Regions from separate parts of the Paenibacillus mucilaginosus 3016 genome, predicted to be linked through region 2. Evidence: riboswitches for the same ligand, from Rfam matches in the RefSeq annotation. Region 2 holds a riboswitch; the other holds the start of a gene.
The links. A riboswitch is a leader RNA that binds a small molecule or an ion and turns the genes downstream of it on or off. The one in region 2 is predicted to bind cyclic di-AMP.
Positions count from the first base shown of each region.

Region 1 (7,709 bases), 1.6 Mb from region 2:
GCGGTCCGCAAGCGGATCCGCAGCTTCTATGTGGACGAGCGGGCGCTCTCCGAGGGTTATTCGACCCTTGAGATTATCGACAAGGACGATGAGCGGCAGCCGGCGGTGCAGCAGCTGCTGCGCTACATCTTCCGCACGCGCCAGGAAGGGCTGCAGAAGACCGGCCTGTACCTCGAGGGGCACTTCGGGACGGGCAAGACGTTCCTCATGTGCTACATGCTGCATGAGCTGGCGCTCGACGGGTTCACCGGGGCGATCGTCTATATGCCGGATTTTGCGGAGGACCTCAAGTCGATGTTCAATGATCCGCTGAGGCTCAAGGAGACGATCGACATCCTGAAGGAGACCGATCTGCTCGTCTTCGACGACATGGGGGCGGAGAACCTGAACCCTTGGCTGCGGGACCACGTCATGGGCGCCATCCTCAACTACCGGATGAACCGCAAGCCGACCTTCTTCACTTCGAACCATGACCTCGATGCCCTCGAGAAGCACTTCAGCTTCACGAGCAAGGACGGGGACGAGGAATTCAAAGGGCGGCGCATCATGGACCGGATCCGGCCGTTCGTGGAAGTCGTTTCGGTGTCCGGCTATAACAAGCGGGGCTCGGTCTCCTGAAGAACCGCCCCCTGCTGACCGGCAGGGGCCGGCATACAAAAAAGCCTCTTTCGCCCAGCGGGCGGAAGAGGCCTTTTTATACTGTTCAGGAATCGTTACTTGACCAGCAGCGAGATGACCGTTGCCGCAACACCGATCAGGAAGAGGATGATGAAGAATACGCCGAAACCCATGGCCGTATCCATCAGATCGTCCCGGCCTTCCTCATACACGTGCAGCTCCGGGTGTTTCGGATCGTTCGTCATGACAAGTACCTCCTTGACACACATATAGAATTAGTATACCCAAATTTCAAGAGGCATGTAAAGGACAGGAAGTGACAATTGTGCAAACTTTGGTCCGGTTGAAATGTGGGACTGATGTGGTATACTTTACATGTTGACTTTATTCCGCAAAAGGAGAGATTTGAACTATGGCTATCGTGAATGTATCTGACCAGTCCTTCGGCGCTGAAGTAGAAGGATCCGGTACGGTTCTTGTTGATTTTTGGGCTCCTTGGTGCGGACCGTGCAAAATGATCGCTCCTGTCCTCGAGGAGCTGGATAAAGAGATTGGCGAAAGCGTCAAAATCGCGAAAGTAAACGTGGACGACAACCCGGAATCCGCATCCCGCTTCGGCGTGATGAGCATCCCGACGCTGATCGTCTTCAAGGACGGCCAGCCGGTGGATAAGGTTGTCGGCTTCCAGTCCAAGGACGCGCTGAAGAACGTGCTGAGCCGCCATCAATAAGAGGCAGCGACGCATCTCGCCGTGATGACGAAAGTGTAAGGGAGCAAGGCTTGGCGCGATTTTACACTTTCTGAGTCATGAACCAAAGCTCTTTTTCTGCTATGCTGGGAAAAAGAGCTTTTTGCCGTTGTCCTCCGCGGACCGGCAGGGAAAGGGGAGAAACCGAAGATGACGACAACACAGGGGGAGCTGACTCCGGAGGAGCGCCGCAAGGTGCGGGAGAGCATCAAGAACAAGCTGGCGCTCGTACCGGAGCAGCCAGGCTGTTATTTGATGAAGAACCGCGACGGCAAGGTGATCTATGTCGGCAAGGCGAAGGTGCTGCGCAACCGGCTGCGGTCCTATTTTACCGGGAGCCATACGATCAAGACGCAGCTGCTCGTCAGCGAGATTGTTGACTTCGAATATATTGTAACCGCAAGCAACATGGAAGCTCTCATTCTGGAATGCAATCTGATCAAAAAGTACTATCCGCGTTATAACGTGCTGCTCAAGGACGACAAGTCCTTTCCCTATATCAAGATTACGAACGAGAAGCATCCGCGCCTCGAGGTGACCCGGCGGGTGGTGAAGGACAAGGGCAAGTATTTCGGCCCCTACCCGAACCCCTATGCGGCGAACATGACGATGAAGCTGCTCGAGCGCCTGTATCCGCTGCGCAAGTGCCGCACCCTGCCGGATAAAGTGTGTCTATATTACCATCTCGGTCAATGCGTCGCCCCCTGTGAGTATGAGGTAGAACAGGAGACCTATGACAAGATGGTCACGGAGATCGCGAAGTTCCTGAACGGCGGGCATAACGAGATCAAGAAGGAGCTCAGCCGGAAGATGCAGGAGGCGGCGGAGGAGCTGAACTTCGAACGGGCGAAGGAGCTGCGCGACCAGATCCAGCATATCGACACCGTCATGGAGAAGCAGAAGATCACGACGACGGATGCGACGGACCGGGACGTCTTCGGCTTCGCGGTCGAGAAGGGCTGGATGTGCGTTCAGATCCTCTACATGCGCCAGGGCAAGCTGATCGGACGCCATGCGTCGATGTTCCCCTACTACGGCGAGGCTTACGAGGATTTCCTGTCGTTCGTCACGCAGTACTACAGTGATAATCCGGCGCTGCCGAAGGAAGTGTTCCTGCCTTCGTGGGGCGAGGACGAGGCGGGGGCGGAAGGTGAAGCGGCCGCTGCGGCCGAGCGTGCGGAAGGGACCGGAACAGCCGAGGCCGCAGCCCCGCAGGGGGACGAGGAAGCCGCGCCGGAGTCGAAGAAGTACATCAAGGAAGCGCTCGAGAGCTGGCTGAAGGTCAAGGTTCATGTGCCGCGCCGCGGACTCAAGAAGAACATGGTCGACATGGCGAACGAGAATGCGAAGGTCGCGCTCGATGAGAAGTTCCGGCTGCTCGCCCGGGACGAGGAACGGACGGTGAAGGCCGTCGAGAATCTCGGCGAATATCTCGGCACGGGCACGGTCCGGCGCATCGAAGCGTTCGACAACTCGAACATCCAGGGCTCCGACCCGGTATCGGCGATGGTCGTCTTCACCGACGGCAAGCCGGACCGCAAGGAGTACCGCAAGTACAAAATCCGGACCGTACAGGGCCCGGACGACTACGAGACGATGCGGGAAGTGGTCCGCCGGCGGTATGAGCGCGTCCTGAAGGAAGGCCTGACGATGCCGGATCTCATCGTCATCGACGGCGGCCGGGGCCACCTGTCGGCTGCGGTCGATGTGCTTGAGAACGAGCTGGGTCTCTACATCCCGGTCTGCGGTCTCGTCAAGGACGCGAAGCACAAGACGGCCCAGCTCCTGATGGGCGACCCGGCCGAGGTGGTTCCGCTGCCGCGGGACAGCCAGGAGTTCTACCTGCTGCAGCGCATCCAGGAAGAGGTGCACCGCTTCGCGATTACGTTCCACCGGGAGACCCGGGCGAAGTCGATGGTCGTCTCGACGCTTGATTCGGTGCCGGGGATCGGCGAGAAGCGGCGCAAGGCGCTCCTGAAGCACTTCGGCTCGCTCAAAAAAATAAAAGAGGCTCAGCCCGAAGACTTTAAGCCTCTTGGTATTGGAGAAAAGCTGGCCTTGACCATCCTCCAGACCTTGAACGGGACGGAAGGGGAGGCTACGGCTGGGGAGCCGGAGGAAGCGGATCCGGCGGCAGCTCCAGGGGAGCACGCGGAGGCTTAAGCTTCGGCCCGAAGCGGGCGTGCAGCCAGGAGAGCAGCCAGCCTGCCAGAGCAGGTACGAGCAGGTATCCCGCTCCGATGGCGGTGTTCACGCTGCTGCCGGTGATCATCAGCGACAGGCCCATCAGGATGGAATCCATCGCCGCATGGGCGAAGATCGCCGTCAGGAAGCCGTAGCGCAGGAACACATAGCCGAAGATGAGGCCGATGACGGTCACTTCGATGAGCCGGGTGTACACCGGGTAGATCGGATACTGGGTGTGGCTCATCGCCCAGACGATGCTCGGCAGCAGGACGGCCAGGAAGCGGCTGCGCGTGACCGCCAGCACCAGGGCGATGCCGAGCAGGCGGTATACGGCCTCCTCCGAGATGGAGGCGGCCCAGGCCATCAGCGGGAAGATGCCGGGGACCCGCATGTTGTAGACGGAGTCGGCCGGGTCGCTCACGGCCCACACATCGAACAGCTCGGCGGCGGCGAAGAACATGACCTGCTGCAGGCCGAGCACGAACAGGCAGAAGAGGTACCCGCGGACCATGGCCGTACGGACGCTGTCCCCGAAGGAGACATCACTCCAGACCGGCCAGGGGTTCAGCCCTCTCCGCAGCCACAGCTGCCTGCCGGCCAGCAGGGACAGGTAAGTCGACACGGCCATGAACAGCACGAAGATGTTGACGAACCAGAGGTAGAAGACAGCCTGGGGTTCGGACGGTCCGCTGCCGTGCTCGGTACGGAAGGCCGGAAGCATGTTGAAGTTGTTGAGCACGTAGACTCCGGCGAAGATCAGGGTCAGGATCAGCCCGCGGCCGAACCGGATGTCGCGGCGCCCGCGGATGACCAGGATGAAGGCGGTCAGGGTCATCACGGTGGACAGGCCCATCGAAATCCAGGTCATCAGGGAGGCCCTGTCATCCTGGGCGTTCTTCCAGGCGGTGAAGGTGTCAGGAACAGGAAACTCGGGACGGAACAAGGTGATCCGGCCCCGGGTTTCTTTGACGTGCAGTTCGAGGGGCGCGGAGCCGATGGAGTCCTCCTTGCTCCGGTAGATCCGGAGCGTATTGGGACCGGTCGCATCCGAGCCGCCCGAAACCAGTGCAAACGTATCGGGGGCATATCCTTGGTCGGCCATGGTTTTTCGGATCACCGCCTCGGCATCCGGAGCGGGTTCCGAGAAGACGCCTTCACTGCGGGCTGTGGCCGAACGGCCGGTTTCCCAGCCGATGATGCGCCGGTTCGTATAGTTCACCTGGATGTAATGCGTCAGTCCGGTGCCGGGCTCGCCGATTTCGACCTCATAGAACTCCAGAGGCAGCTTCTCCCCGAAGCGTTTCTGATAGTCGTCGTACAGCCGCTCTTTTTGCAGGTACCCGCTGCGCTCCTTGACGGCCTGATAGATGACGATAGTTTCAGGCTCCGCGGCCGTCAGGCCCAGATGTTCCCGGGCAAAGCCCAGCGCCGCGCCTGCAGCCTGTTCCTTCGTAACGGAGGGAACGCCCTCGGTCACCTCCTCCATGCGTTCGGCATCTTCCATATAGGGGCTGAGCAGGTTCACGCCAAAATAGAGTAGGCATCCGATGACGGCCAGCAGCAGAAGGGACGGCTCCTTGAATCGCTTGGACATGGTCAGCTCCTTCTTGGACAGGAATGGATGAGGTATATTATATTCTTCTAAATTAGCATACATGCTTCTGCGAAATCCAATGATTTCAAGAGCATGCGTTGGAAAACAGGTGATTGGGAGAGCGTCAATAGGTAGATAACGCTTACAAACAGCCTTTCCAGGGGATTATCGTGACTTTTAGGTGAATTAGGGCTTTGTGCTGCGGGGGAAAGAGGATTATAATTCAAATCAATTGAATAACAAGCCGAATTTCTTAATGAAAACGGGGGAACCATGAGTTTAGGGGTGAATTCATCCAAGCCGCATATGGCTGGATGATAGGGTGCCTGTACATCCGAATCCGTCAGCTAACCTCGTAGGCTTTGTTACAGGAACCTATTTTTTGGCATTGGGTTTCCAGTGTCTTTTTTTTGTGCAAAAATCCTGATTTAAGAACCGAGGTGTTCGTTATTTGAAGCCAGCCGCCAAGAAATTCGAGCTGAAGCCGCCGCAAATTCTGGTACTCGGATTCGCAGCCATCATTCTGATCGGCTCTATTCTCCTGTCGCTGCCTGTGGCCTCAGCCAGCGGTCAGCCGACGCCGTTCCTCGATGCGCTGTTTACCGCGACCTCAGCTACCTGTGTAACGGGGCTGGTCGTAGTCGATACGGGTACCCATTGGTCCGTTTTCGGGCAAATCGTCATCATTCTGCTGATCCAGGTCGGTGGACTGGGCTTCATGACCATGGCGACGCTCTTCGCCTTTGTGCTGAAGAAGCGGATCTCGCTGAAGGAGCGGCTGATTCTTCAGGAGGCCATGAATCAGGGCTCGATGGAAGGGATCGTCCGGCTGATCCGCAAGGTGATCCGGTATTCGCTTACGATCGAGGCGATCGCCGCTGTCATTTTCTCGATCCGCTGGTCCTTTGACTTGGGGGTGTCACGGGGGATCTATTATGGGATTTTTCATGCGATTTCCTTCTTTAATAATGCAGGCTTCGATCTGTTCGGATCGGTGACGGGCAAATTCAGTTCCCTCACAGCCTATGCGGACGACTGGGTGATTAACCTGGTTTCGATGATGTTAATTATTCTTGGGGGTCTCGGGTTTGTCGTGATCTCCGATTTGATTGAATTCAAGACAGTGAAGAAGCTGTCTCTGCACTCTAAGGTCGTGCTGAGCGCTACCGGTATACTGATCGGCGTAGGCACGATTGTCATCTTCGTGTTCGAACTGACGAACATGAAGACGCTGGGCCCGCTGAGCTGGTCCGGCAAGTTCCTCGCCTCCCTGTTCCAATCAGTGTCTCCGAGGACGGCGGGAGCCAATTCGGTCGATATCGCGGGGCTGCGGCAGGCGACGCAGTTTTTCATCATCATCCTGATGTTCATCGGCGCTTCGCCGGGGTCCACCGGAGGCGGGATCAAAACGACTACCTTCACCACCCTGGTGGGAGCCATTGTCGCGATGATCCGCGGCAAGGAGGACATTGTGCTCTTCCATTACAGGCTCGGCAAGGACCGCATTCTCAAAGCCATCACGCTCACGATGATCGCGCTGTTCCTGGTGATCTTCGTAACGATGCTTCTCAGCACCACCGAGGATCATTCTTTCCTCATGATCTTGTTTGAAGTGACTTCCGCCTTCGGTACGGTGGGTCTCTCGATGGGGCTGACGCCGGATCTGACGGAGTTCGGCAAAGTGATGATCGCCCTGACGATGTTCGCCGGACGTCTCGGCCCGCTGACCCTTGCATATGCGCTCGGACCTAAGGCTGAGAAGGAGCTGTACCGTTACCCGGAAGGTAAAATTACGATTGGATAGGGGAACAACAACACATGAAACGCAGCCAATACGCTGTCATCGGACTGGGCCGCTTCGGCTCCTCCGTAGCAATGGAACTCATGAAGCTTGGCTATGAGGTGCTCGGCATCGATAAGGATGAGGAGTCTGTCGAGGAGATGGCTGACAAGCTGACCCATGTCGTCGTAGCCGACGCTACCGATGAAGAGGTGCTCCGGTCGCTGGGGATCCGCAACTTCGATTGTGTCGTCGTGTCGATCGGGGATGACATCCAGTCAAGCATTCTCACGGCCATTCTGCTAAAGGATATCGGTGTGGGCAATGTCGTGGCCAAGGCGCTATCGGAGCTCCATGGCAAAGTATTGAGCAAGATTGGTGTGGACCGGGTCATCTATCCGGAACGCGATATGGGCATCCGGGTGGCGCACCAGCTCGTCTCGCCGAATCTGCTCGATTATATCGAGCTTTCGAAGGAGTATACCATTGCCGAGCTGGCGGTGCCGCGATGTCTGTCCGGCCGCTCGCTGAAAGAGCTCGATACGCGGGCGCGTTATGGCTGCAGTGTGGTGGCGATTAACAAGAAGGACGGCGTGATCATCGCGCCGACGGCAACGGATACGGTGGAAGAGAAGGATATTATGGTCATCATCGGAACGAACCAGCAGATCGAGACCTTCGAGAATGCGGTCATCCGTTAATGGCTTCTTCCTAATGGGACCCCTTATGGACCGTACCGATCAATTACTAAACTGATGGGATGAGGAAGATGGAACAAGGCG
Region 1 is NC_016935.1:1,295,632-1,303,340, forward strand. Features, by position in the region: gene dnaI (primosomal protein DnaI) at 1-618, shown strand, start outside; gene PM3016_RS37815 (hypothetical protein) at 714-863, opposite strand; gene trxA (thioredoxin) at 1,031-1,348, shown strand; gene uvrC (excinuclease ABC subunit UvrC) at 1,517-3,529, shown strand; gene PM3016_RS05930 (CPBP family intramembrane glutamic endopeptidase) at 3,465-5,147, opposite strand; cyclic di-AMP (ydaO/yuaA leader) riboswitch at 5,380-5,524, shown strand; gene PM3016_RS05935 (TrkH family potassium uptake protein) at 5,599-6,951, shown strand; gene PM3016_RS05940 (potassium channel family protein) at 6,966-7,628, shown strand; gene PM3016_RS05945 (cation:proton antiporter) at 7,697-7,709, shown strand, end outside.
Region 1: linked by a shared signal. The riboswitch ahead of PM3016_RS05935 (TrkH family potassium uptake protein) and the one ahead of PM3016_RS35295 (C40 family peptidase) in region 2 are both predicted to bind cyclic di-AMP.

Region 2 (7,709 bases):
GTGCGGCCGGGGCAGGTGAATCTCCTTGTCGGACAGCCCGGAGAGCTCCGGGAGCCAGCGGCGGATATACGCCCCGGACGGGTCATGGGTCTGCGACTGCGTCACGGGGTTCATGACGCGGAAGTAGGGAGCGGCATCGAAGCCGAGCGAGGCGCTCCACAGCCAGCCCCCGCGGTTCAGCGCATTGTCGTAATCGGCCAGCTTGTAACGGAAGTAGCGCTCCCCGTAAGGGAACGGGCAGAGGAGGTTCTTCGTCAGGAACATGGCTGTGATCATCCGCAGCCGGTTCGGCATCCAGCCCGTCGTGTTCAGCTCCGTCATGGCCGCATCCACGATGGGAATCCCCGTCCGGGCCTCCGCCCATGCCTGGAAGCCGTCCGAGGGCATGCCGGAGAGATCGTATACCTTCTCATAGCGGTAGAACAGGGGATCGAGCCGCGACTGGTAGAGATAAAAGTCGCGCCAGGCGAGCTGGCGCAGCCAGGGCTCCGCATCGGCGCTGACGTCAAGCAGCCGCTCATAGACACGCCGGATCGAGAGGGCCCCGGTGTTCAGGTGCCGCGACAGGCGGCTGGTCTCCTCTCGGGCATACCGGTCACGCCCTTCCGCATAGCCCGCCAGCCGCCCGGAGAGAAAGTCCTCCAGCGCCGTCTCCGGGCCGCTGCCTTCCGGCTCTAACCGGCAGGAGGCCAGCGCCTCCTCCAGCTCCGGTGGCAGCGGGAAGCGCTCCGCAAAGCCCTCCGCCAGCGGCAGGGTCTGCAGCGCCCCTGCGCTTACGGTGGACGCCGGCCGGAAATGCTGCCGCAGGTAATCGCGCCACCGGCGGTAGTAAGGCGTGAACACCTTGTACGGCTCGCTGCGGCCGGCATGGCGCTGGAAGTCGCGCAGGTCCGCAAGCGCCTGCTCGTCGAACGCGGTGACGCGCACGCCGCGGGCGGCTGCGGTCTCCCGCAGGCTGCGGTCCCGCGTCACCGCGTAGGGGGTGTAGTCCTCGTGGAACACGAGCTCGCGGACCGCATGGGCTTCGAGCAGCGCACCGGTCACCGCGGCCGGATCGCCGCAGAGCAGATGCAGCCGCTGCCCTTCGGCGGCATACCGCTGCTGCAGCCGGGCCGCCTGGGCGAGGAAGCTGCGGCCGCTGTGTTCCCGGTGGCGGTCCCTGCGCAGCAGGAACGGGTCAACCACAAGCACGTGCAGGCTCGGCCGGCCGCAGGCACGGATATAATCGAACGCGGGCAGATCCGCAGTCCGCAGGTCTTTGCGGTGCAGGAAGAGGATCATAGAGTGGTCGGCGGCTCCTTTCGCCAATAATAGATATACGGTACTTACCCGAATCCTGCCGTATAACGACAGAAAGCCCCCAGGGCTTGTCCGGCCCGCGAACGGGGGAGGCCCAGAAGGCTTTCTTTAAAAGAAGAAGTAAGGATGGGTTACGCCGCAGATGTTACTTGTCGGTCATGAGCTGCTCGTAAGCAGCGTCGGAAAGCACGCGACGGGCGGTAACATACCTTTTGGCGTAATAGCCTTCACTAAGTTTCGTGATTGTTACGCCTTGATTCGTGGCGGAGTGGTAGAACTTGCCTTCACCAACATACACGCCAACGTGGGAGATGCCTTTGCCGTCTGTGTTGAAGAACACGAGATCGCCGGCACGAAGATTGTCCTTGTCCACCCAAGTGCCCATAGCTGCCTGGCCTTTGGAGGTATGCGGCAGGTCGACGCCGAACTTCGCGAATACCCAGGAAGTGTAACCGGAGCAGTCGAAGCCGCTCTTGGTGGTGCCGGACCATTTGTACGGCGCGCCCAAGCCATCGTTGACCGCTGCGCTTAATGGGGTTTCCGCGTAAGCGCTGCCGACGGAAATACCGCAAAACAAAGATAATGCGAGTGTGAGTCCTACAAGCTGCTTTTTCAAAGAAGTTTCCCCTTCCAAGTGCCTACGAGGTTAGCTGAAGGGTTCGGTTGAAGGTTCCCTATGATCACTCTGAAGCGAGATCAATTCACCCAAAATGGATCCCCCGTTTTCTGAGACAGAAATTCGGCAAAATATTCATTTTTTATTACCGAGTAACTATATTCGAGTAAGTTCGAGTTTCTCCTGCTTGTGTCACAAAGTTGTCACAAAGTCGGCGTTTAAAGTGAAACCTTTTGTTTATGTACAGAATAAGGATTGCAAGCGCATACATATTTTTCCGGAAAAGGGGGCGGTCCAGGGTTTACGGCATATTTACAAACGAGCTGTCGAAAAAGCAAAAACGCAAAAACGCCGCCCTCCACGCAGCCACGCATGGAAAACGGCGCTTGATACCGGATAAAACCAAGGACAGGTGGAGGCAAACGCCCCGGCGTTACGCTTTTTCGATCCACAGGGCATACTGGGTACCGATCGCCCATACCTTGAAGAACATCTGAAGCAGCCGGTACGCCTGATAGCCGAGCAGAGCGAGGAAGCCGGCCCAGAGGTAGCTGGAGGCCATGACCGCAGCCGAGACCAGCAGGGACACCACGGCGACGGCCGCTCCGGCGGCAAGGATGGCGGGCAGATGCCGGGCGACGAAGATCAGGGCGTACAGGGACGACCGTCCGGCCGTCTTCGCAATCTGCAGGAAGAGAAACAGCAGCTGCAGGAGAAAGACCCACAGGATGAAGATGCCGAGAGGTAGCAGCAGCGCCTTGCCGTAAGACAGATAAGAGGAGTGCTTGATATATTGGCCGGCCGCATAGGGAAGCAGCCAGTACAAGGGCGCGAGGGTCATCAGCAGCTGCAGGACGTAGAGCGAGAAGAACGGGACGCTGAGCCGGCGCACCCCCTCCACGAACCGGTAGCCCGCATTGAGATCCCGGTTATGCAGCGAGTAGAGCACCCCGGCGTTCAGCACGGGATGCAGCACCGCCCGCAGGGCGAGCAGTCCCAGCGCCCACCAGAGGTAGGGCTGGAGGAGGTCGGTCTTCATCAGCTGGAACTGTCCTTCGATCCAGAACAGCTGAACGGCCTCCCGGGGAAGCACCTCCCCGGGATAACGGTGCAGGAGAGGCAGCACGACCGACTGGATCAGCTTGTAGAGCAGCACGCCCCAGGCCAGATGGTAGACGAAGAGGGCGATGACGGCAAAAGGCTGCTTCCAGGCGATCGACCAGCCGTGGGAGATCCGGTTACGTAAGGCATTCATCTTCGGTCATCCTCCTTTACCATGCGATCCAGCCGGAGAGTATCTCCAGAATCTTCAGCACGCTGAGGTTCCAGCGGACGGACAGCTGCGGGTCGACCTCGGTTTTCATGAACGAGTTGATCCGTTTGTTCTCCAGCACGATCGTATACTGCGGATCGATGGACACCCAGGCGAGGGGAGACGTATGGTTCAGCTTGATGAGCACCTCGCTGTCGCCGCCTTCCCAGGTCTTGTCGAGCCGGGTGCCGTCCGTGAAGTGGAAGCGGACCGGAACGCCCTGGACCGAGCCGCCCTGTCGGCGGAGCACGACGCTGTTCTCATAGTAGGTTTGGCCGTTCTCCGTCAGCTTCCGGGTGGAGATGGAGCCTACCGCATAATCGACCATGGAGTCCCCGTAGACGTACTGGTCGAAGAAGCTCTGCCAGCTCGTCTTCGTGACGTCCTCCGCGGCGAGCTGGAAGTCGGCCGTGGTCGGGTGCTTGAATTTCCAGCGCTGGAAGTACGTGCGCATGATCTTGTTCATGGTCTCCGGACCGGTCTGCCGCTCCATCGCCTTCAGCACCAGCTTTGCTCGGGTGTAGACATTCTCCGCGTAGTGGCTGTGCCCGTCGTAGCTCCAGGCGTTTTTCTTCAGGGCCTCGGGGCTGGTGATATAGCTCGATTCCACGAGGAGATTCGGACGCACGCCGTATTCGGCCTCCATCAGCCGGTCTTCGATATAGGAAGTGAAGCCCTCGTCAAGCCAGGCTTCCTCGAATTCGTTGCTCGCCACCATCCCGTAGAAGAACTGATGGCCGATCTCGTGCACGACGACCCGTTCGAGCTCCAGGCTCGGGTTCTCCTCGCCGGCTCCCCAGGCGGTGATCAGGGTGGGGTATTCCATGCCTCCCGCCCCGTTTCCGTCCTCCGGGGGCACGACCACAGAGAGGGTGGAGTACGGGTACGTTCCGTACCATTCGGAGTAGCGGGCGAGCGCTTTTTTGGCGGCGGTCATGTAGCGGGCCTTGAGATGCTCGTGCTTCGGGTCGAGGTACAGCTTGATGCGTACGCCCGGCAGATGGGGCGTGGCATACGGCTCCTCGTAATACACAAAATGCGGGGAGGCCGACCAGGCAAAGTCGTGCACGTCATCCGCATAGAAGGTATGAATCTTGGTTGCGCCGTCGTCGACGGGGGGCTTCGTCGGGAAGCCCGTGGCGGCCACTTTATAGTCCGCAGGCAGCTTCAGCTTCACGTCGAAAATGCCGAAGTCGGCATAAAACTCGGAATTGCCGTGGTATTGGTGCAGGTTCCATCCCTCATCGGTGCGCCCGCGGGTGCCTTGCGGCTCGTAGACGGCGATCTTCGGGAACCACTGGCCCGCCATGACGAAGTCGCCGGCATAGCCCATCCGGGCGAAGACCTGCGGCAGCTTCACCGTGAAGTCGGTCTGCAGCGTGATTTTGGCTCCCGGTTCCACGGGCTTCGGCAGCGGCACCCGCAGCAGGGTGCGGTCGTCCTTGTTCCCGTCATCAGGCTGGACATATTCGGAAGCGCCGCTGAGTTCGGCCTCCGAGCCGCCCATCAACTTGATCGAGGAGACGGTCATGCTGCCGAAGCTGCCTTCCTTGGATACGTCGCTGCGCAGCTTGCCCCCGGATTCCCGCATGAAGGTGGATTTCTTCGATTCGAAGGCGTTCGGATACAGGTGAAAATACAGCTCGGACACCGGCAGGCTGCCGGGGTTGGTCCAGGTTATCGACGAGGTGCCGGTGATCATCTTGCCTGTGGCGTCGTACTCTGCGGTTAGGTGATATTCCACGATCCGGCCGGACAGCGGCTTCGGTGCGGGCTTCTCCGCGGGCTTCGCCGGCAGGCTCGGCGGCGCGGGTGTTGCCGGAGGGGCCGCCGGAGCGGGCGGGGCCTCGCCGGCCGGGGCGGCGCGGGCGGCGGCGGGACGGGCTTCGCCGCTTCCGGCCGACAGCGCCAGGCCCGTGGACGAGCCGTCTGCCGGCCCACGCGCCGCCGGCGAAGCGGGAGCGGCCGTGACGCTGTGTGAGGCCGCGGGCCGGAGCATGGGCAGGCCGGTGCCGCTGTCCGCTGCCACCGCCCACGCGGTATTGCGCTTGTCCCCCGCGGTTTCGTCTGCGAGCAGCAGGGTATGGGTAAGCAGCACGGCGCCGCAGGCTGCGATCAGAACGGCGCCCCATGATGTGATGGAGGCATGTAGTCGGTTTTTCATCTCATATTCACCCCGTTGACAAGCATCTACAGCATGTATATGTGGGTGGACAGGGGATTATTTCTCAGGGGTTCAAAATTGTGAAAAACGGGCTTTTGCATTATGATGAAGGAATAAGACGAATGTGGAAGGTGGGTGCCTCATGGAGAACAACGGAAGCGGACAGGAAAAAGAAAAGAAGCTCCCTACATTAAATATCATCTCGCAGAAAGAAACAAAGCACCGCGGGTATGGACAGGGCTCCATTGACCTCAGCCAGCTGTCGGGCGTGATTATCGACGGGGACGAGGTGTATCTGGACGACGGCACGCTTCATGCCAAGAGCAAGATCGAGAAGGGCATCAAGTTCACGGTGAACGCGGATGAGGTGCCGAACGGGCGTCCCTGCTGGATCGTGTGGGTGGCGGTGGATTTCAAGGAAGACGGCAAATATTACGCCGGCGTGACCTCGTGTGCCATGACCGTAGATCCGGAAGCGCGCAAGGGATGGAAAATTCTCGCCGATCACGTCAACCGGATGGACTATGCGCTGAAGCGCCGGGTCATGGTCGATAACCTCGGAGAGGCCGAGAAAGCCAAGCTTCGCGACTTCCTCGCCGCGTGGGATCCGGGCATGTGGGAGCGGTCGGATGCGACTCTGAAGGAAGCTTTATCCTAATTTTGTCGATTATGTGACGGTCTTGTGTCACTCCTTCTAACAAGGTATACTAGTCCCTAGTATATACACCATATACTAGGACAGCAGAAAGGCAGGCCTTCGGGTCTGCCTTTTTGTGCTGATGCAAGCCTTTTTGGAAACGTTATCACAAGGCGGTGAAGGCAGGGCGGAGGTTCAAACTGCAACCTATTTATTGGAAAATCCGTCACTACACATAGAACGATGAGGCTGGTGGTAAAGGGGGAGAAGCACATCGAAAGTGAAGTGAATCTAAAGCCTGACCGGAAGGACCATCGGGGGATCGGGTTTGTCCTGCAGTGGGGCTTCCTGTTCGGTGTCATGTACCTGCTGGGCATCTTGATTGCGGGTTTTCTGACCGGCTCGGAGCCCGAATTTCTGTACCGTTCCTTGAAAAGAGGCGATGCCGGCGTCGGGCTCCTGATGCTGCTCTATTCCCTGGCGATCGCATGCCTGTTTGGCCTGTACGGCTATGCGTCAGGCAGGCAGGACGGGGTGATGGCGGGTCGGCAGGTACTGGCCGTGCTGCCCGTCACGCTGCTCGGCACGGTGATCTGGACACTTACGTTCACGGGGCGCACCGGTTCCGTGGCGGAGTTCACGGATATGAGCTGGCTGCCGTTCACGCTGTTCACTTATTGGGCGACGCCCTTGTACGAGGCTTCCCGGTTCTATGTCGATCAGGGGACCCCGATGAAGGTAGCGGCGCTCGTCTTGTCGCTGCTTCCGGGAGTGTCGGCGGTCCTGGGGACCTGGCTTCACCAAGCGGCGGCAGGGAACCCCCGTCGGCTTCGGCGGCTCCTCCTTCCGCTGGCGGTCCTGTCTGTGCTGACCGGGGGGATGGCTCTGACGCTGGAGCTGCTGCCGAAGCAGAGACCGTTCACTCCGCAGTCTTATCCCCGGGTGGACGGGGCCACAGCGGCTCTTCCGTTCGGCAGACTGATGCTGGGTGAGCTGACGGGGGTCAACCGGGGGATGGCTTACGAGAGCGTACACTTTAACACCACGCATGAAGCCTACTTGAACCTCATCGAACGGGAGGCGGACCTCATCCTCGTCGCAGGCCCTTCGAATGAGGAACGCCAGCAGGCTGCAGCGGCGGGGGTGGAGCTGAAGCTGACTCCGCTGGGCCGGGATGCGTTCATCTTCCTCGTCCACCGGGAGAATGGCGTGGACGGAGTGAAGGCCGGGGACCTGCGGCGGATCTACAGCGGCGAGGTGACGAACTGGAAGGAGCTCGGCGGGGCGGATGAGCCCATCACGGCGTTCCAGCGGGAAGCGAATTCCGGTTCGCAGACGTACATGGAGAAGAACGTCATGAAGGGGCTCGGGATGGCGGAGCCTCCGATGGACCGCAAGCCGAGCGGCATGGGCGGCCTGATCGAAGCGGTGGCGGACTACCGCAACGCGCGCAATGCGCTCGGTTACTCCTTCTATTATTATGCGAGCGAAATGAACCGCAGCGAGAACGTGAAGTTCCTGGCGGTGGACGGGGTGCAGCCAAGCCGGGACAACATCCGCAGCGGAGCTTACCCGTACACCGCCGTGCTGTACGCCGTGACCCGCGGGGATGAGCCGGCGGACAGTCCTGCAGGCCGGCTGCTGCAGTGGCTGCAGAGCGAGGCGGGAGCACAGGCGGTCG
Region 2 is NC_016935.1:8,421,289-8,428,997, reverse strand. Features, by position in the region: gene PM3016_RS35300 (cryptochrome/photolyase family protein) at 1-1,281, opposite strand, end outside; gene PM3016_RS35295 (C40 family peptidase) at 1,445-1,915, opposite strand; cyclic di-AMP (ydaO/yuaA leader) riboswitch at 1,920-2,054, opposite strand; gene PM3016_RS35290 (hypothetical protein) at 2,349-3,170, opposite strand; gene PM3016_RS35285 (M1 family metallopeptidase) at 3,187-5,391, opposite strand; gene PM3016_RS35280 (YwhD family protein) at 5,534-6,049, shown strand; gene PM3016_RS35275 (PstS family phosphate ABC transporter substrate-binding protein) at 6,272-7,709, shown strand, end outside.